Regions from separate parts of the Staphylococcus saccharolyticus genome, predicted to be linked through region 2. Evidence: a T-box and tRNA genes for the amino acid it is inferred to sense, from the RefSeq annotation. Region 2 holds a T-box; the other holds one or more tRNA genes.
What was found. The T-box of region 2 lies ahead of serS (serine--tRNA ligase). A T-box ahead of a tRNA ligase gene usually reads a tRNA of that ligase, here a tRNA-Ser.
Positions count from the first base shown of each region.

Region 1: it has a tRNA-Ser gene. The T-box ahead of serS (serine--tRNA ligase) is inferred to sense a tRNA for this amino acid. The anticodon was not compared.

Region 1 is NZ_UHDZ01000001.1:2,210,378-2,221,975, forward strand. Features, by position in the region: rRNA gene DYE57_RS10865 (16S ribosomal RNA) at 170-1,720, opposite strand; gene recR (recombination mediator RecR) at 2,284-2,880, opposite strand; gene DYE57_RS10875 (YbaB/EbfC family nucleoid-associated protein) at 2,887-3,204, opposite strand; gene dnaX (DNA polymerase III subunit gamma/tau) at 3,293-4,996, opposite strand; gene DYE57_RS10885 (GNAT family N-acetyltransferase) at 5,063-5,593, opposite strand; RNA gene ffs (signal recognition particle sRNA large type) at 5,766-6,035, opposite strand; gene treR (trehalose operon repressor) at 6,157-6,876, opposite strand; partial or broken gene DYE57_RS10900 (alpha,alpha-phosphotrehalase) at 6,894-8,534, opposite strand; partial or broken gene treP (PTS system trehalose-specific EIIBC component) at 8,584-10,011, opposite strand; tRNA gene DYE57_RS10910 (tRNA-Ser) at 10,255-10,347, opposite strand; partial or broken gene DYE57_RS10915 (glutamate synthase subunit beta) at 10,410-11,598, opposite strand, start outside.
Region 2 is NZ_UHDZ01000001.1:4,761-16,358, reverse strand. Features, by position in the region: partial or broken gene DYE57_RS00060 (AzlD domain-containing protein) at 1-110, opposite strand, end outside; gene DYE57_RS00055 (AzlC family ABC transporter permease) at 107-799, opposite strand; gene sph (sphingomyelin phosphodiesterase) at 1,218-2,198, shown strand; gene serS (serine--tRNA ligase) at 2,763-4,049, opposite strand; T-box leader at 4,134-4,348, opposite strand; partial or broken gene hutH (histidine ammonia-lyase) at 4,432-5,934, opposite strand; gene DYE57_RS00035 (NAD(P)H-hydrate dehydratase) at 6,283-7,098, shown strand; gene gyrA (DNA gyrase subunit A) at 7,257-9,860, opposite strand; gene gyrB (DNA topoisomerase (ATP-hydrolyzing) subunit B) at 9,896-11,598, opposite strand, start outside.

The sequences.
Region 1 (11,598 bases), 2.2 Mb from region 2:
TTTTCAATGTACAATGTCTAATTTCAAGTCAAGCATTTGTAACGTTGTCGTTTTCATTAGCCTAATTTTGAAATTATTTTCACTTGAATGATAATAAACATTCAAAACTGAATACAATATGTCACGTTATTCCTCATCTTCTACGAAGATATTCCGAATATATCCTTAGAAAGGAGGTGATCCAGCCGCACCTTCCGATACGGCTACCTTGTTACGACTTCACCCCAATCATTTGTCCCACCTTCGACGGCTAGCTCCAAAAGGTTACTCCACCGGCTTCGGGTGTTACAAACTCTCGTGGTGTGACGGGCGGTGTGTACAAGACCCGGGAACGTATTCACCGTAGCATGCTGATCTACGATTACTAGCGATTCCAGCTTCATATAGTCGAGTTGCAGACTACAATCCGAACTGAGAACAACTTTATGGGGTTTGCTTGACCTCGCGGTTTCGCTGCCCTTTGTATTGTCCATTGTAGCACGTGTGTAGCCCAAATCATAAGGGGCATGATGATTTGACGTCATCCCCACCTTCCTCCGGTTTGTCACCGGCAGTCAACTTAGAGTGCCCAACTTAATGATGGCAACTAAGCTTAAGGGTTGCGCTCGTTGCGGGACTTAACCCAACATCTCACGACACGAGCTGACGACAACCATGCACCACCTGTCACTCTGTCCCCCGAAGGGGAAAACTCTATCTCTAGAGGGGTCAGAGGATGTCAAGATTTGGTAAGGTTCTTCGCGTTGCTTCGAATTAAACCACATGCTCCACCGCTTGTGCGGGTCCCCGTCAATTCCTTTGAGTTTCAACCTTGCGGTCGTACTCCCCAGGCGGAGTGCTTAATGCGTTAGCTGCAGCACTAAGGGGCGGAAACCCCCTAACACTTAGCACTCATCGTTTACGGCGTGGACTACCAGGGTATCTAATCCTGTTTGATCCCCACGCTTTCGCACATCAGCGTCAGTTACAGACCAGAAAGTCGCCTTCGCCACTGGTGTTCCTCCATATCTCTGCGCATTTCACCGCTACACATGGAATTCCACTTTCCTCTTCTGCACTCAAGTTTTCCAGTTTCCAATGACCCTCCACGGTTGAGCCGTGGGCTTTCACATCAGACTTAAAAAACCGCCTACGCGCGCTTTACGCCCAATAATTCCGGATAACGCTTGCCACCTACGTATTACCGCGGCTGCTGGCACGTAGTTAGCCGTGGCTTTCTGATTAGGTGCCGTCAAGACGTGCATAGTTACTTACACATTTGTTCTTCCCTAATAACAGAGTTTTACGATCCGAAGACCTTCATCACTCACGCGGCGTTGCTCCGTCAGGCTTTCGCCCATTGCGGAAGATTCCCTACTGCTGCCTCCCGTAGGAGTCTGGACCGTGTCTCAGTTCCAGTGTGGCCGATCACCCTCTCAGGTCGGCTACGCATCGTTGCCTTGGTAAGCCGTTACCTTACCAACTAGCTAATGCGGCGCGGATCCATCTATAAGTGACAGCAAGACCGTCTTTCACTGTTGAACCATGCGGTTCAACATGTTATCTGGTATTAGCTCCGGTTTCCCGAAGTTATCCCAGTCTTATAGGTAGGTTATCCACGTGTTACTCACCCGTCCGCCGCTAACGTCAGAGGAGCAAGCTCCTCGTCTGTTCGCTCGACTTGCATGTATTAGGCACGCCGCCAGCGTTCATCCTGAGCCAGGATCAAACTCTCCATAAAAAATTATGATGTTTGATTAGCTCATAAATACTAATAGTTTATAACGTTTCGTTACTATTTATTGGAATTAACGTTGACATATTGTCATTCAGTTTTCAATGTTCATTTCGTTACCGACAAGAAGTAATTATACGCTTCATTAAAGACTAAGTCAACAACTTTTTATAATTAATTTCAACATCGATTTTGAAAGTTCGTTAAGTTGTTTCGCTCAACAAATAAATACTATACAGGTTTCGAGATGTTTTAACAACAGTAAAATTTACACTAAATTAACATGACACTTCTGATCCCAAACCAAAAACCGAACTTTTTTACCTAAAAACGAATTAAAAGCCATTATATCATTAAATATCAACTTATATCACATTAAAAAACTTACACTATAGAGCAATTCACAAACTTTGAATGCTTTATTAATTTCTCTAATCTTTATAGGATTTTCGACTTATTCTTACTAATCCCTTCAACATTTTCAAACATACCCCTGTTCTTTAATGAAACCATAACTTTTAATTTTAAAAAAAGACAACACCAACTTGGCATTGTCTTTACGAACATATTTACATTTCAGTTCTTCCTGCAATCGCTTTAGAAAGTGTCACCTCATCTGCGTATTCTAAATCACCGCCGACTGATAACCCTTGTGCTAAGCGTGTGACTTTTATTCCAATAGGTTTAACTAATCTTGAAATATACATAGCAGTAGACTCCCCTTCTAAATTGGGATTCATTGCTAAGATAAGCTCTTTGACTTCATCGTTTTTTAAACGTTCTACTAATGAGGGTATATTAATATCTTCTGGCCCAATCCCATCCATAGGTGAAATTGAACCATGAAGTACGTGATATAATCCTTTATACTCGCGCATTTTTTCCATTGCAATAACGTCTTTATCATCTTCAACTACACAAATCACTGACCAATCGCGTTGTTTGTCCTCACAAATATAACAAGGATTGTTTTCAGTGATGTGTCCACAAACACTGCAGTAAGTAAGCTCTCTCTTAACATCTACTAAGGCCTTAGCAAATTGTACAACATCGTCTTCTTTCATATCTAAAGTATGAAAAGCCAGACGTTGAGCCGTCTTAGGACCAATGCCTGGCAATTTCATAAAACTGTCTATCAGTTTTGAAATAGGTTCTGGATAGTGCATTCTTTATCACATTCCAGGGATATTTAAGCCTTGAGTATGTTTACCTAAACGTTCTTGTGTTAACTCATCAGCTTTATTCATCGCTTCATTTGTAGCTGCTAATACTAAATCTTGAAGCATTTCTACATCTTCTGGATCAACAGCTTCTTCTTTAATCTCAACATCTACGACTTCTTTATGACCTGTAACAATTACAGTGACCATACCTCCACCGGCTGTTCCAGCAACACGTTCTTCTTTTAATTTTTCTTGTTCTTGAGCCATTTTCTTTTGCATTTTTTGCATTTGTTTCATCATTTGTTGCATATTTCCGCCACCGCGCATAATATCATTTCCTCCTCGAAATTAAACAGTTTCTATAAAAAATAAGCTTTTATTACATTATACATACGAATATATTGCTTGTCATGTATCATTCCTCATCAATCATATGTACAGTTTCTTCACCAAATAAGTCTTTTGCTTTTTGAGCAACATCCACGTATTGACTTTGTTTTACGCTATGTTGTTCATTATGATTATCTCCAGAATTACGGTTTTGTAAATACTCAGCTCTTACTCTTAACCATTGATCTGAAGGAACTCCAACAACTTTCACAGATTTATTAACAATATTACATACAACGCTCTCGATATTACTACGTTTTTCTTCATCTTTATTGACGATTTCACAGTGTATTTCTTCATCGAATTTGACTAACACATGATCTTCGCTTGCTGCTACTGGTTCAGAATTTTGAAGTAAGCTTACTAAAGATTTTTTATCATTACTTTTCGCATGGTCTATCACTTCTTGCCAGTGGTTTTTTAATAATTTAATGTCTTCTTTATTAGCCTTGTCTAACACTTTAGCTATCTGTTGTATAGAGAAGGCGTTTTTCGAACGTTGTATTGATCGTACAGGTTTTTTAGATTGTTGATGAGATGATCCGCTACTTACACCTTGTGCTTTCAGAGCTTTCAGTTCACTTTCAAGCTGTTCCAAGCGTTGAAGTAACACTTCATTATCAGGTTCAGTAGCTACAGCAGTTGTTGAAACATTCTGTACAGTTTGTGGTTGATTTTTAATCATTTCCGCAAGTTTAACTAACAGTACCTCGAAATGAACATTTTGATTCACACTAAATCGAATATAGACTAAAGTATCATTAATAACATCAATTATTCGATATAACATATCTAAATCAAAATGAATAAGTGCATCATGTTCAATCGTTTTATCTGATGTTTTATTCATAATGGTATCTCTCACAAAATAAATCATATCATTGATAAGTCGATTAACTTCTTTTCCTTCAGATATAAAATGATGATATCTGTTAAATGCTTCCTTTACGTTACTATTGACGACATCTTTAAATAATTCATTTAAAGATGCTTCATCAACGCTGCCAGTTACATTCAAAGCATCTTGTAACGTTAGGCGCTCATCCCCGAATGCTATGGCTTGATCCATGATACTTAATGCATCACGCATCCCTCCCTCAGAAACTTTAGCAATAAATTCAAGGGCAGCTTCATCGTAGTCTAAAGATTGAGCGTCAGCAACGTATTTTAAACGATTGATAATTTGATCCATACTAATCGCTTTAAAACCAAAACGTTGTGCTCTTGATATAATGGTAGGTGGTATTTTATGAGGCTCTGTCGTTGCTAAAATAAAAATAGCATGTGATGGTGGTTCCTCTAAAGTTTTAAGCAATGCATTAAATGCACCTGTCGTTAACATATGAACTTCATCAATGATATAAACTTTGTATTTAGACTCACTAGGTGCATATTTAACCTTATCTCTAATGTTTCTTATTTCATCCACACCGTTATTACTTGCAGCATCAATTTCAATGACATCAGAATTTGTTCCTTGAGTTATACCTTTACATATTGCACATTCATTACAAGGCTCTCCATCATTACTATTCAGACAATTAATTGCTTTGGCAAATACTTTAGCAATACTTGTTTTACCTGTTCCTCTAGGCCCACTAAAGATATACGCATGCGATTGTTTACCTTTAGATATCGCATTACGTAGCGTTTTAGTTACATGTGTTTGACCCACAACATCATTAAAACTTTGCGGTCTATACATTCGATACAAAGCTTGGTAATCCACGTTAGCACCTCCATTAACAATTACTCATCATTATATCATGCTTGTGACTTTTCTTTACAAATAAAATTAATAAAAAACCTCAGGATAATGAACTACCATGCTAGACCATTCATTAGGATATGGTTTCAATAATTTAACAAGCAACGGATTTTCTACACTAACGTTTTCCATACTTATATGAAATTGTTTAGCTTCTTCATATCCCACCTGCTTAAAATACTCTGAATGACAATTCACAAAAATTGCTTTGTATCCTTGGTTATTTGCTCTTTCTTCTACAGCGTTTAAGAGGGCTTTACCTAAGCCTTGATTTCTAACAGTTGCATCCACAGAAAGTGCACTGATTGCTAAAGCGACTTCTTCTCGACTTTGAGAAAAGAGTGAAACTTCAGCTAGCATGACATGTCCAACCACATCATTTGAATCATTTTTAGCTATAACTTCTAATTCATAATTGTAATTCTCGGACTTTCTTAAATGCTTAACACGTGCTCGGTCTTTCCAACTCATTTCTGGATTTTGGTCATAATTATTTTCAATACTATCTAATGATGTATCGTAATCAACTTCGGTTAATGTACTTAAATAAATCTGCATGTATCCTCCAAATTCAATAGTTGTTGTGTTATGTTACTCCATTACTAAAATGATTCTATATAACGGTATAACCTTAACAAATTATAAAAAATTAATCCATATAATAAAAAAAGCGACTCAACTAAAAGTCACTCAATCATCTATTTTCATTTTTTAAATTAATATTAAAAAACCATGCACCTTCGTATCGAACACATATCATAAACGTTACCGAAGTCGACAGCTAAATCTCGGCTACCCTACGGCACATATGAGGATCCACTTAATGCTGCTTCCGTCAGGACCTGACATGATTCATGGGTTCATATTGCATAGGACCGAAATCTTCAAACACTACGTGCTTCGGGCAGACTTTACAAAAATGCGCCCTCAACAAAGGAATTAAGTCTCGCATAAAGCGGATTTCGAGTACAGGGAACCGCTACCTCCCCACCTAGCACGGCAAAGCTTATAATACTATAATTGAGTATCTCTTTGCAAGCGTAAAAATTTCATTTTTTACTCTTACCTTTATCAAAAAAATTTCAAACATGAAACTTTTCTTAAACTTCAACACAATTTAATTATCGCCGTCTTGAAAACTCTTTAAATTTAAACTCTGTAGCTAAATGCTTTGAAATATTATATTGAAAACATGTGGTATCTTTTAAAAAAACAGTACTTCTGACAGTAGCCGTAAAAGGCGTGAGATGATTCCCAAAAATTTCATAGTCCAAAGATGAAAAAGATTCAAATGTAATTGCTTTACTTGAATAACTTATATCTAATTTCAATTTATTCTCTAAATACGCATAAATTGAGTCTTGAGCTATACCTTTAGTGATTGCCTCAACTACTGATTTCAAGAAGAAATCTTCATCGAAGATTTTCACTTTATTGTGAATAGAACGTGTCCGTTGAATATGAACTAATTTTTCATTGTCAGAAACCTCTAACTCTCTTTGAACTTCAGGAAATGCTTGTGCTTCTACAATTTCGTTTAAAATCACATTTGTTTCGTGTTTAAGATCTAATTCTTCTTTTACTTCTTTAAAGCTAATTAACTCAGAAAATGGAAATTCAGTAATTTCTTGATAAATAACCACTGAACCTTTACCTCGGATTTTTTGAATCATTCCATCTTGTTCTAGCATATGTAATGCTTTTCTAACAGTCTCACGCGAAGCATCATAAGTAGAAACTAAGTCATACTCAGAAGGTAACTGATTACCATAATTTAAATCTTGAGTTAAGATATTACTTTTAAGTTCATTATAAATAGTTAAAAACTTCTTTTGTTTCATGGTTGTTGCCTCATTCTTCAAAATTCATGCGTCTCAATGACTATCGAACCAAAACCAGATATTTCATTATTCGTTATTTTACCATTTTGAATAATAATATCTCCTTCAGTATTTAAATCAGTCGGTAATTTTATAACTTCTTTCGAAAAGTTGGCAATCACAAGCCAAGAAGTAGATTGATAATCACGACGATATGTAAAAAGTTGATCGTGGTTCATATATAAAGGTGTAATATTTCCGTATGTTAAAATATCATAATCGTGACGTAATTCTATCAGTCGTCGATAAGTGTGCAGTACTGAATTGGAATCTTTAATTGCTTGGTCGACATTCACATTTTTGTAATTAGATGTAACATTTATCCATGATTTACCCCTCGTAAAACCAGCTTCTTTACTATTACTCCATTGCATTGGGGTACGTGAATTATCTCTGGATTTCTGACTTAATATTTTTAATATATATTCCTCAGAATAACCTTTACTTTTTAATTCTTTAAAGGCGTTTAAAGATTCAACATCACGGTATTGATCGATAGTTTCAAAACGAGGATTGGTCATACCAATCTCCTCACCTTGATAGATATAAGGTGTACCTTGTAACATGTGTAGTGCAATAGCTAAAGTCTTTGCACTTTTTTGACGTAATTCCTCAGTCGTAGCATCTCCAAATCTAGATACTATTCTTGGTTGATCATGATTACATCAAAATATTGCGTTCCACCCTCCACCTTCATAGATACCTACTTGCCATTCCATTAATCTCTTTGTCAATTGTTGGAAATCATATTCGGCATATGTCCATTTTTCTCCATTGGCGTAATCAACTTTTAAATGATGGAAATTAAAAACACTATTTAATTCTTGTCTTTCAGGTTGAGTGTACTTAATACAATGATTAATAGTCGTTAAAGACATTTCTCCTACGGTCATTAACTCTTTATCACCAAAGGTATGACGATTTAGTTCATTTAAATACTTATGTACATGTGGTCCATCCGTATAGAATTCCTTCCCAATTTTCGAAGAATCCTTGAACTCACCTTTTGATATCAGATTAATGACGTCAAATCTAAAACCGTCAACACCAAAGTCAATCCAATAATTAACAATTTGATATAATTCTTGTCTTACCTTCAGATTGTCCCAATTTAAATCAGCTTGAGAAACATCAAATAAATGTAGATAGTATTCATCCGTTTTATCATCATATTCCCAAGCGTTACCACCAAATTTGGATTCCCAATTTGTTGGTGGTCCATCATCCGATTGTCTAAAGAAATAATAATCTCTTAAAGAACCTTCTTTAGAGGACTGGGCTTCTTTAAACCACTTGTGTTCTGTGGATGTATGATTGATAACAATATCTAACATGATTTTTAAACCTCGATGATGTGCTTCATCTACAAGTCTCTTAAAGTCGTCAATCGTTCCAAATTGCTCATTAATCTGTAAGTAATTACTAATATCGTATCCATTATCATTCATTGGAGATTCATATATAGGTGTAAGCCATAAATAATCGACACCTAAAAACTCTAGATAATCAAACTTTTCAATAATACCATTTAAATCTCCTTTGCCATTTCCAGTCGTATCATTAAATGATTTAGGATAAATTTGATAAACTACCGATTTTCTCCAATCATTCCGTGACATAATTTTCCCACCTTTTAACAATTTTACTTTTAAATTTCACAATTTATCGTTAGTCTGCCACAAATTCTTCTACCATTTCTTTAACTTCTTGTTTGCTTAACTTTGATAGGAAAATGGTTATAAAGAATGGAACAATAATTGCTAAAACCGTAATAATACCATAAATCAACCAAAACTCTTTTTGGATTGAGATAATAGCTGGTACTCCTCCGACACTTACTTTTCCTAAAACTTGGTTAGCTCCGATAATTCCACCTAACACACAAGATGTAGATATTGCTGCGATAAATGGATATTTCAATGGCAAATTGACACCAAACAAAGCGGGTTCAGTAACTCCAAGCAGTCCTGACACTCCTGATGTTAAAGCTAAGCCTTATTTCTTAGACATCCGACGTCGTTTATAGACATACCAAGCCCCAAAAGTTGTATAACCTTGACATATATTTGAGATGGCTACTATCGGCCATAAATATGTGCCTCCTAATCGACTACCCATCAACTGAAAATCAACAGCTAAGAACATATGGTGTAAACCTGTAATAACAAGCGGTGCATAAACCAAGCCATAGATAGCTCCACCAAGCCAACCAACGTGTTCAAAAACAAAAGTAACTGCGTTGGTAATACCAGTACCAATAAGAAGTACGACAGGACCAACAATAATAAACGCTAAGAATCCAGTCACAAGCAAAGCAACTGGTCCAACAACGAGCACTTTAATGGAGGCATGAACTACTTTGTTTAATACTTTTTCAAGTTTTGCTAAAATATACGTTGCTATAAGAACCAGCAATACCTGTCCTTGATAATTAAGTTGTTTAATATGTAAACCAAATATATTCCAAGTTGGTATATTCGTTTTGCCGATATCGTATTGAGAGACAAGTTGGAGATTCACCGAGCACTAAACCTAATATAGGACTCCCACCAAATACTCTCATACTACTCCATCCAATTAAAGCTGGTAAAAATATGAAAGCTGTGTTTGCAATCACATTGATGATATCGGAAATATCTGCAATTTGTGGATACATTTCAATTAATTTTTCAGGGCCAAATAAACCTTTCATAGTAAGTATATTGCTAATACCCATGAGTAAACCTGCAGTAACTATAGCCGGCAATATAGGGATGAAAATGTCTCCCAATAATTTAATTAAACGTTGTAATGGATTACCCTTTTGTGCAGCTGCTTTTTTTTCTCATTTTTTGATGATGCTTCAACGCCTGTTTCTTCAATAAATTGTTTATATACTTCATCTACTGTACCAGGTCCTATAACTATTTGATATTGATGGTCTGCTTTAAATTGTCCTTTTACTAGTAGATTTTCATCTAATACAGTTTTATCAACTTCACTATCATTTTTTAGCACTAATCTTAGACGTGTTACACAGTGTGTTGCTTTATCTAAATTTTGCTTTCCACCAATTGCTTCAACAATGGCATTTACATCTTTTCTTTTTACAGCCATACATTTCACTCCCTTACTTTCTTATAAAAAGTATAACTTGTCTAGATAAGTTATATAAAGGCTTACATGAAATCGTAAAAAAATAGATACTGGCCATTCTAAATTTAACTCCTCTAAATAATGGATTAATTCCGAAATTTCGCTCGTGTTTATAAAGATTACAAATACAATATAAAAAAGGCAAATACTCATTAAAATAAGTACTTGCCTTTTGTATCTATTAGTCTTGGAATTTAATTCTAATGGCGGAGGAAGAGGGATTCGAACCCCCGCGGCCCGTTAAGGCCCTGTCGGTTTTCAAGACCGATCCCTTCAGCCGGACTTGGGTATTCCTCCAAAGAACACAATAACAATCATATAATAGCGTTCATTAAAAGTCAATATAATTATTATTGTATCTACACTAGAATTTTATTACTTAAATATTTATCAACTGACTGGGCAATAGCACGACCTTCTTTAATGGCCCAAACAACTAAACTTTGCCTGCGTCGAGCATCCCCTGCTGCAAAAATTTTAGGATGATTAGTTTGGAAGTCAACATTGTTTGCTACAATCTTATTACGTTCAGTATGAATCTCAAAAGCATGTGGAACAGTTGTCTCCGTTCCAATAAAACCGATAGATAATAAGACTAAGTCAGCAAGCCAAAATCGTTCAGGCCCATCTTCTATGACCATACCATCAGACGTTTCCTTTAATATTTGAGTGTATAGTCCTCTAACATTACCTTGATCGTCTACATCATATCGCATTGTTTGAACTCCTTAAGCACGTGGCTCTTGACCGAACTTAGCTTCATATTCTTTATGGGCATAATCCATCTTAAATACAGGCATTGCCAGAGGCCATGAGGTGTTACTTTCAAAAGTTATTTCTTCGGGTTGCTTAGTATATTTATTAAACTGAACGATAGATTTACAGTTCTCACGCAACGCAGTAGCCACACAATCGGCTTCAGTATCACCAGCACCTATGATTATAACATTCTTATCTTTAGCAGTGATAGATACATCATCAATCTCACCATTTAAATACTGAGTTTGTTCAGTGAGGTAAATCCATAGCGAAGCGTATTCCAAGCCCCATGCGTCCCTCTAAAGGTAAGTCTCTTGCATTTTGAGAACCTGTACAAAGAATAATTGCATCAAACATCTCTTCAAGTGTTTCTCGACTCATATCAACACCAATTTCGACACCTGTTTTAAAAACAATTCCTGCCTCCTTCATCAATGATATCCTGCGACGAACAACTTCTTTATCTAGTTTCATATTCGGTATACCATACATTAGTAAACCACCAGATTCATGCGCTTTTTCATACACTGTCACTTTAAACCTTTAATATTCAATTCTTCTGCTGCTGTAAGTCCAGCTGGCCCACTACCTACAATTGCAATTGTTTGGGGTTTATTGTCTTCAGGATATTTAGGTTGAACCCATCCGTTATCATACGCTTCATCTATAATCGTACGTTCGATACCTTTAATCGCTACTGACTCCCTATTAATTTTCATGACACAAGAATTTTCACAAGGGGCTGGACATACTCTTCCAGTAAATTCAGAAAAATTATTTGTTTCGCTT
Region 2 (11,598 bases):
GTTGCTGGCAAGTTTACTTTAGATATCATGACAAATGGAATAATTTGAACGAGTAACGTCACAATTCCACATAAAATGATGAGTATCAATGTATGTAAATCAGTCATCATCTTTCCATCACCACCCCTAATGTTGCAGCTACTGTTGCGGCTATTAATATTGCGACATATGAGTGCATGACTAAACTTAAAAGAAGCATCATTACAATAACGCATACAATTAATACAGTGTATATTCGAAACCTAGATTTTTTAATTGTTTCAAATTGAGATATACCTAAGAAAATAAACATTGCAGTGATGGCAAAGTCGAGACCAAGGGCATCTGGATTTGTAATATATTTGCCGAAAAGTGCACCAGCCACACAAGAAACAGTCCAAAATAGGTAGGCAGTAATATTTAATCCATGAAGCCATCGATCATTAATCTTTTCGCCTTTAACGTATGGCATTATTGCTACTCCAAAAGTTTCATCTGTTAATAATGTCCCAAGCCCTACCCTATTCCAGAATCCATACTTTTTATAATTAGGCGCTAAGGTCATACTTAGTAGAAACATTCGAGAGTTAACGATAAGTGTCGTAAGCACGATTGCTGATGTAGGTGTACCTGCCATCATTAACGTACAAACGATAAATTGAGCTGCACCTGCGTAAATAATGAGACATAGTAACATAATTTCTAGAAGGCTGAACTTTTGTGAGGCTGCAACAATTCCAAAGGATAATCCTACGCCTGCATATCCAAATAATGTAGGAATACACTCCCTCACACCTTGTTTAAAAGTAAGGTGAGTCATTTCATCAGCCCCATTCTCCCTTGTAAAATAATAAAGTTAGTCTAATATATTTCATAATGACATTCAATATTATTATAAATCGGTATGTGTGAGGTCAGACAAGCAGATGTATAAAAAGCCATTATAATGATCATTTTAAGATTTCAGAATTTTGTTTCTTTTTTTAGACTTCCTTCTGAATATTTAAAGTCAATTTCGTTTTTCATATCCCCTATCCTGTTAAACTAAAAAATTTTTAAATATAAAATTTTGAATCAATATAAAAATGACACTTTCTATTGAATACATTCAATTTTAAAAAATCATCCTTAAATTTTTAATTTATTATTAAAATTTTATTTAGATATAGTAATTTTCAAAAACAACTTAATTTTGTTTGATATAATCACACCATCAAATGAAATGAGGTGTAATAAAATTGAATTGGCAACGTAAATGTATCTTAACTACTTTATGCATATTAAGTAGTTTATTCTTAGTATTTTTGACAGTTACATATGCAAGTGAACGCAGTCCTGAAAACAGCCTTAAAATTACTACACATAACGTTTATTTCTTACCTACAGCAATATATCCCAATTGGGGACAATCTCAGCGCGCTGATTTAATTTCAAAAGCTGATTATATACAAGGTCAAGATGTCGTAATTTTTAATGAATTATTTGATAAAAAAGCATCAAATCGACTTTTAACAAACTTACAATCACAATATCCTTATCAAACACCTATTGTTGGTAAAGGCACAGAAGGTTGGCAAAAAACATCTGGTTCTTATAGAAAAATTAAAAAAGTAAGCGGTGGTGTTGGTATTGTAAGTAAATGGCCAATTGTTGAACAAGAACAACATATTTACAAAAATGGTTGTGGCGCTGACAAGCTAAGTAATAAAGGCTTTGCGTACATTAAAATTAATAAAAATGGTAAATATCAACATATTATCGGTACTCACCTTCAAGCTGAAGATCCAACATGTCTTAAAGGAAAAGATCAAACTATTAGACAGAGTCAAATGAATGAAATTAAACAATTTATTAAAGATAAAAATATTCCTAAAAATGAACCTGTATATATCGGCGGTGATTTAAATGTTATTAAAGGGTCAGATGAGTTCAAGCAAATGCCTGATAACTTGAATATTTCATTACCTACACAATTTGAAGGTAACGAATATAGTTGGGATACACGAAGCAACAGTATTGCAAAATATAATTATCCTAAATTAGATCCTCAACATTTAGATTATATTTTATTAGATCGAGACCATGCGCAACCAAGCTCATGGCATAATTATACACACAAAGTGAAGTCACCAGAATGGTCAGTAAAATCTTGGGGTAAAACTTACAAATATAACGACTATTCAGATCATTATCCACTTTCTGCATATGCATCAAATTAACATTAGTATATGTAAAATAGATTTTTAAATATCATTGCTTAAAAAGGGAGCTATAATGAAATCAAACATTGATTTCTTAATATATCTCCTTTTTTACTTTCAATATACTTAAACATGCATTTATCATTGTAAATATTATAATGCTACATTATGAAGGCAGTACTATTCTAAAAAGTAGCATCATAGCAATCACGCTTATAATTAAAAAAAGTATTTCCAACACCTAGACATTTTAATAGACTCAAATTGTCACATGGCTAAAAAATAAATACTGTCGTGTTGTAACTATTAAGATTATACATTTGTTTTAGACTACCGTTTGTATTCGGTTAGACAAACATCTCAATTATATTTCTTTCCTAACAACGTTTTAAAACATACAGAATTTCAAGAATTACTCTAGACTTTCTTTTACAAAAACTAACATGTCTCAAATTCTAATAACTTTTCTAAACTTAAATAGGTGGTATAACTTATTGTTTGATAAGATCTATTCCTCTAAATAAAAAGAGTAGACAAGAATCTTAAAGATTCCAATCTACTCACTTGTGTATTTAAATCACATTATTTAATTGGTTTTTCAATTTTAGTTTTACCACCCATGAATGGTACTAATGCTTCAGGAATTGTGATTGTGCCATCCTCGTTTTGATAGTTTTCAACGATAGCTGCGAATGTACGACCAACAGCTAAACCACTACCATTTAATGTATGTACTAATTCCAGTTTAGAAGAAGTATCACGTTTGAAGCGAATATTTGCACGACGTGCTTGGAAATCAGTACAGTTTGAACAAGAACTAATTTCTTTATAATCATTGTAACTTGGTAACCAAACTTCTAAGTCATATGTTTTACTAGCACTGAAACCAATGTCACGAGTACATAAGATTACACGACGATAAGGTAAGCCTAACTCTTCTAAGATAGCTTCAGCATTTTGTGTCATTTCTTCTAAAGCATTCCAAGAATCTTCAGGCTCTACAATACGAACCATTTCAACTTTATCAAATTGGTGTAAACGAATTAATCCTCTTGTATCTCTACCAGCTGATCCTGCTTCACTACGGAAACATGCAGTTTGAGCTGTAAATAATTCTGGAAGTACACCTGGTTGAATAATTTCATCTCTGTAGAAGTTTGTTAAAGGTACTTCAGCAGTTGGAATCGTGTATAGACCTTCTTTTTCAACTTTAAATAAATCTTCTTCGAATTTAGGTAATTGGCCTGTACCAAACATTGTATCAGCATTAACTAATTGAGGTGTCATCATTTCAGTGTAACCATGTTGCGTTGTATGTTTAGTTAACATGTAGTTCATTAAGGCACGTTCTAATAATGCACCATCTTTAGTAAGGTATACGAAACGAGCACCTGATATTTTCGCAGCACGTTCAAAGTCTGCCATTTTTAATTCTTCAACTAAATTCCAGTGTGCTTTTGGTTCGAAGTCAAATTCACGAGGGGTGCCCCATTTTTTTAATTCAACATTTTCTTCATCAGAAGCACCTTGAGGTACGTCATCATTAATTAAGTTAGGGATACGAATTAAAATGTCTCTTATTTTATTATCAACGTCATTAAGTTGAGTATCGATGTCTTTAATTTCGTCACCTAAGTTACGCATTTCTGCAATAACATCATCAGCATTTTCTTTGTTACGTTTTTTTTGAGCGATTTCTTCACTCACTTTATTTCTTTTCGCCTTCCTTTCTTCAGTTTTACTGATCAATTCACGGCGTTGTTCATCTAATTCTAAAACTTGGTCAACAACTTTAGGATCGTCGCCTCTTAATTCAATTTTGCTCTTAACTTTCTCAGGTTCATTTCTAAATAAACGAATGTCTAACATGTAACCTTCATCCTTTCCCAAATGAAATATATATAATATGGGTAACTCACGTGAAAAAAATAATAAAAAAAGACCACATCCCCGACAAGGGACGTGGTCTACGCGTTGCCACCCTATTTAACAATTTAAAATAAATAATTAGAATATTTACTCTAAATTGCACTTAACTAAAATAACGGTTATTGCCGATTGTTCTTATATAGTAGGTAGATTCGCATTAATGTCGATTACTTGTTCTCACTCACCACAAGCTCTCTGAAACCGTGTCATCCATGTTACTTAGCCTACGAACAATGTTTTATTAAGTTAATTTTAATATAGCAAAGTCATTATAACATTTCAAGTTATTTTAAAATTGCAACCATTCTTTCATATTTAAATTTCATTCATAATATGCATGGGCTTTTAAATATTGAGAGACCACTTCAATATCTTTATGGAATTGTCGATCTTTTGTGATTGAAGGTACAATTTTACGGTATTCAATATATTTTTCATAGGTTTTTGGTGAAAGTTGATTGATACCTTTTTCTTCAACAGCTTGTAATACGACAATATACTCCATGGCAATCATACGTCTTGTATTCTCAATCATTTGATACCCGTGTCTTGAAGCGATAGTTCCCATTGACACATGGTCTTCTTGATTTGCTGAAGACGGAATGGAGTCCACACTTGCGGGATGTATAAGGGTTTTATTTTCCGAAACAAGACTAGCTGCTGCATACTGCATAATCATTGCACCACTCTGTAATACAGGCTCTGGATTTAAAAATGCAGGTAAATCACCATTTAACTGTGGATTAACTAAACGTTCTAGACACCGTTTAGACACATTTGCTAATTCACTTACACCGAGTTTTAGATGATCTAATGTAAATGCTATTGATCGACAATGGAAGTTCCCACCAGAAATAACGAATGTTTTATCTCCCTCATCAAAGATAAGCGGATTATCATTGGCAGCGTTCATTTCAAATTCTAACTTCTCTTTAACATCATTAAAAACTTGAAAGCTTGCGCCATGAATTTGCGGTATACAACGTAAGGTATATGCATCCTGAACACGTAACTCAGCTTGATGTGTCGTTAATTGAGAATCTTTAAGTCATTGTCGCATACGTTGTGCTACTTCAATTTGTTCTTGAAAGTTTCTTATCTTTATGCACGCATTCATCATACGCATCAATTATGCCGTTAAGTGATTGATGCGTTAGCGAGGCAATCATTCTGCCTGATACGCCAGGTCTTCTGCTTCAATACAATTAATCACTCCTTGCGCTGTCATCGCTTGGGTACCATCGATAAGCGCTAACCCTTCTTTAGCTTGTAATTTTAGTGGCTTACGTCCTAATTTATCTAAGACATCAAAGCTTGTTAGTTGTTGACTGTCATAATAAACATCACCTTCTCCTATAAGTCCGAGTGCCAGATGAGATAAGGATGCAAGATCTCCGTATGCCCCTAAAGAACCTTGTTGAGGAATGACTGGGATGATGCGTTCATTAATAAAGTATTTCAATTGTTCTACTAATTCTAGTGTTACCCCAGAGTGACCCTTCAACAATGTGTTTAGGCGTAATATCATCATGACTAATGCAACTTCTTCTGAAAATGGCTCCCCTATACTACATGCATGCGAACGTATTAGGTTGACTTGTAATTCATTATATTGTCCTGAATCAATGCGAACATCACTAAATAAACCGAAGCCTGTAGTGATACCATACATCGTTTCCTTTTTTTCAATAATACGTTCAACAACTTGACAACTATTCCTTACGCACTCAAGTGCTTCTTCTCTAATATCAATATGTAAATCTTGATTTAAAAGTTTCTTAATCTCTTTAATCGTTAATGACTCCCTATCTAAAAATAATATCATTGAAACAATCCCTTTATATGAAATTTTAATAATAATATATTTTTAAAATTTAATAATATATTATTAATGTGCTATTTTAATGAATTAAAGTATATATAATATAGGATTTGACGGATAAAATAAGTAACTTAGTCATCTCAATATAAAGAGTTTGAATAAACTATTGACGAAAGTCATTTACAGGTATAGTATTTTCTATTGTATTTATATAAGAGAAGACTCAAAGTAAGTAAAATGACTGTTTATTTAAATATAGTTAAAACAAAAACTCCTCATGCGAGTTTTAGCTTTTAATCTAATAACTTTTACAACTATTTAAAACATTACTTTTTAGGGAGGTTAAGTATTATGGAAACGTTAAACTCAGTTAACATTCCTATAAGAAAAGATGAAACGCATAAAGGTGATTATGGCAAAATCTTATTAATTGGTGGTTCTGCTAATATGGGTGGCGCGATTATGCTTGCTGCACGTGCTTGCGTTTATAGTGGCAGTGGTTTAATTACTGTAGCAACTCATCCTAATAATCATGCTGCGTTACACTCTCGTTGTCCTGAAGCAATGGTTATTGATATTAATGATACGAAAATGCTAACAAAAATGATTGAAGCGACTGATAGTATTCTAATTGGACCAGGTCTAGGTATCGATTTTAAAGGTAATAATGCCATTACATTTTTACTTCAAAATATACAGCCACATCAAAACTTAATTGTTGATGGGGATGCCATCACTATATTTAGTAAGTTGAAACCTCAAATTCCAACGTGTCGTGTTGTTTTCACACCACATCAGAAAGAATGGGAACGTTTAAGTAGCATTTCAATTGAAGAACAAACTTATGAGCACAATCTTGAAGCGGTTGAGCGTTTAGGTGCTACCGTTGTACTAAAAAAGCATGGTACAGAAATCTACTTTAATAATGATGAAGTCTACAAACTACCTATTGGTACACCTGCGATGGCTACTGGTGGTATGGGGGATACACTTGCTGGTATGATTACAAGTTTCGTTGGACAATTTGATAATTTTAAAGATGCAGTGACAAGTGCTACATACATGCATAGCTACATTGGTGAAAAACTTTCTGATAAAATGTATGTAGTACCACCTTCTCGATTAATCAGTGAGATTCCATATGTAATGAAAGAATTAGAAGGTTAATAGTTATTAAAAAACATGCCTAGCATAGCTTTTTTCATTTTAAAGCATGTTAAGCGTGTGTTTCTTTAAATAATTTAGACATCCTTAGAAAATAGGTAAGTCTAAAAAAACAAGTTCTCACACCTTATGATGTCAGAACTTGCTTTTTATATTATATGTTATTCATCACTATTTTCATTATCAGATGCACTTTCGATATCTTCATTCACACGATCCATGAAGTCTTGTCTTAAATCAATGTGACCATCATTATCACTTGTTTCTACATTTACCGTTGTTTCTTCATTAGAAGATTGTTCATCACTATCTTCATCTTGTAGCTCTTCTTCTTTAACCTTAGCAACTGTTGAAACAAATTGACCATCGCCTAGTTTCATTAGACGGACACCTTGAGCAGCACGTCCATTTTGAGAAATGTCATGAACATCAATTCGAATAATGACACCCGAGTTAGTTACAACCATTAAGTCTTCTTCGCCAGTAACGGTTGTAATACAAACGATATTTCCATTACGTTCTGTGATTGTAGCTGTCTTAATACCTTTACCACCACGATTAGATAATCGATACTCACTTACTGGTGTACGTTTACCATAACCATTTTCAGTAACAACTAAGACTTCATCTTCACTTTCTGCAAGTGCAACATCAAGACCTACTACGATATCACCTTCGCGTAGTGTGATACCCTTAACACCTGCTGCAGTTCGACCTAAAGGACGCAATGTAGATTCTGGGAATCTAATAAGTGATGCATGCGCTGTACCAATTAAAATATCTTCATTACCATTAGTTAAACGTACCGCAATTAATTCGTCATCTTCTTTGAAATTAATCGCTATTTTACCATTTCTATTGATACGAGAAAAGTTACTTAATGATGAACGTTTTACGATACCTCGTTTTGTCGCAAATACAAGGTAATCATCTTCACTTTCAAGATCTTTAACGGCAATCATCGTACTAATATTCTCATCGTTCTCAAGTTCTATCGCATTAACAACGGGAATACCTTTAGATTGTCGTGAAAGTTCAGGTACTTCGTAACCTTTGAGTTTGTAGACACGACCTTTATTGGTAAAGAAGAGAACATGATCATGTGTACTTAGCGTTACTAATTGACTTACAAAGTCTTCTTCCAATGTATTCATACCTTGTACGCCACGACCACCACGGTTTTGAGAACGATATGTAGATACTGGTAAGCGTTTAATATAATTATTATGACTTAATGTTATGACAATTTGTTCTTCAGGAATTAAATCTTCATCTTCAAGATCATCTAAGCCACCTAATTGAATTTCAGTACGACGTTCATCTCCAAAACGTTCTTTAATTTCAGAGAGTTCATCTCGAACTAATTGAAGTAGAACTTCCTCATCAGCTAAAATTTCTTCCAACTCTTTAATATATTCAAGAAGCTCTTTATATTCAGATTCAATCTTATCTCGTTCTAAGCCTGTTAAACGTCTTAAACGCATATCTAAAATTGCTTGAGCTTGTCGTTCAGAAAGTTTAAATTTCTCTTGTAAGCTTTCCATCGCAATTTTATCTGTTTCTGATTCACGAATTGTAGTAATAATTTCATCGATATGATCAAGGGCAATACGTAGACCTTCTAATATATGCGCACGGTCTTTAGCTTTTCTTAAATTATATTCAGTACGACGTCTTACAACTGTTTTTTGATGCTCTAAATAGTGAATGAGTGCTTCTTTTAAGTTAATTAACTTAGGCCTACCATTCACCAATGCAATCATATTCACACCGAATGACGTTTGCAATGGTGTTTGTTTATATAAATTGTTTAATATAACACTCGCATTTGCATCTTTTCGTATATCAATAACTATTCTAACACCTGTACGTAAACTTGTTTCATCACGTAAATCTGTAATACCTTCAATTTTTTTATCTCTTACAAGTTCCGCAATCTTTTCTATCATTCGTGCTTTATTAACTTGGAAAGGTATTTCAGTAACTATAATACGTTGACGTCCACCACCACGTTCTTCTATTTCAGCACGTGAACGCATTTGAATTGAACCGCGACCTGTTTCATAAGCACGACGAATACCACTTTTCCCTAGAATTAAACCTGCCGTAGGAAAATCAGGACCTTGAATATCTTCCATCAATTCATTAATTTTAATATTAGGATTCTTACTTAAACTAAGTACTCCATCAATGACTTCAGTTAAATTGTGAGGAGGAATATTAGTAGCCATACCAACGGCAATTCCTGCGGCACCATTTACTAATAAGTTAGGGAAACGTGCAGGTAAAACTGACGGCTCTCTTTCATTACCATCATAGTTGTCAATAAAATCAATTGTATCTTTGTTAATATCACGTAAAAGTTCTAAAGTAATTTTAGTCATACGGGCTTCGGTATAACGCATAGCTGCGGCACCATCACCATCCATTGAACCAAAGTTACCTTGCCCATCAACAAGTGGATAACGATAACTAAAATCTTGAGCCATTCTTACCATTGCTTCATAGATTGAAGAGTCACCATGAGGGTGATATTTACCCATGACGTCCCCAACAATACGTGCCGATTTCTTATAAGGTTTGTCAGGCGTCATACCTTGTTCATTTAAACCATACAGGATACGACGATGTACTGGCTTTAATCCATCTCTAACATCAGGTAATGCACGAGAAACAATAACACTCATGGCATAGTCTAAGAATGATTCACGCATTTCACTGGTTATATTTCGTTCATTAATTCTTGATTGAGGTAATTCAGCCATCAAGAGTCCTCCTTCAAATGTTCAGTTCATAATGCTTAGAAATCTAGGTTAGCGTAAACTGCATTATCCTCGATAAATTGTCTACGATTTTCTACAACGTCACCCATTAACATTTCAAATGTTTGATCTGCATCAATCGCATCTTCAAGTCTTACTTGTAACATTGAACGGTATTCAGGATTCATTGTTGTCTCCCATAACTGATCCGCATTCATTTCTCCAAGACCTTTGTAACGAGAGATTGACCATTTAGGTGTCGGATTTAATTCTTGTTTAAGTTTGTCTAACTCTCTATCGTTAAAGACATAATATTTTTGTTTACCTTGAGTAAGTTTGTATAAAGGCGGTTGAGCAATGTATACATAACCCGCTTCAATCAATGGTCTCATAAAACGATAGAAGAATGTCAGTAACAACGTACGAATATGTGCGCCATCTACATCAGCATCTGTCATAATTACAATTTTATGATAACGTGCTTCAGTAATATCAAATTCGCCACCAATACCTGTACCAAACGCCGTAATCATTTGACGAATTTCATTGTTATTTAATATACGATCAAGACGTGCTTTTTCCACGTTTAAGATTTTCCCTCTTAAAGGTAATATTGCTTGCGTTCTTGAATCACGACCCGATTTTGTAGACCCCCCGGCAGAGTCACCCTCTACTAAGAAAATCTCACTTTCTTCAGGATTTTTACTAGAACAATCAGCTAATTTACCTGGTAAGCTTGAAACATCCAATGCTGATTTACGACGTGTTACTTCACGTGCCTTTTTAGCAGCCACACGTGCACGAGATGCCATAATCCCTTTTTCTACAATAATGCGACCAACGGGTGGATTCTCGTATAAGAAACGTTCAAAATGCTCAGAAAATAATCTATCTACAACTTGACGTACCTCAGAGTTACCTAATTTAGTCTTAGTTTGTCCTTCGAATTGTGGGTCGCCATGTTTGATAGATACAATTGCTGTTAATCCTTCACGTGTATCTTCACCAGATAATTTATCTTCTTTGATAATCTTACTTTGGATACCATAGCTATTAAGAACACGTGTTAAAGCACGTTTAAAGCCATCTTCATGTGTCCCGCCTTCGTAGGTATGAATATTGTTAGCATAAGTTAATAAGTTTGTTGCGTAGCCACTATTGTATTGAAGTGCAATTTCAACTTCGATATCATCTTTAGATTGATGTATGTAGATAGGCTCCTCATGTAGAGGTTCTTTATTCTCATTTAATAAATCTACATAAGATTTAATACCGCCCTCATAATGATAAGAGTCTTCACGTACTTCTTCATCACGTTCATCTTTTAAAGTAATTTGAATGCCTTTATTCAAGAAAGCAAGTTCACGTATACGTTTTTGTAAGGTTTCATAATTATAGACAATTGTTTCTGTAAAGATTTCTGAGTCAGCTTTAAAACGTATCGCTGTGCCTGTTTTATCTGTATCTCCGATTACTTTAAGATCAAATTGCGGTACACCTTGTTTGTAAGCTTGATGGTGAATCTTACCATTTCGGTGTACATAAACCTCAAGATCTTGTGAAAGTGCGTTAACTACCGAAGAACCAACACCATGAAGACCCCCAGATACTTTGTATCCGCCACCTCCGAATTTACCTCCGGCATGGAGTATAGTTAAGATAACCTCGACAGCAGGACGTCCCATCTTTTCTTGAATATCAACAGGAATTCCACGGCCATTGTCAGTAACTTTTATCCAAT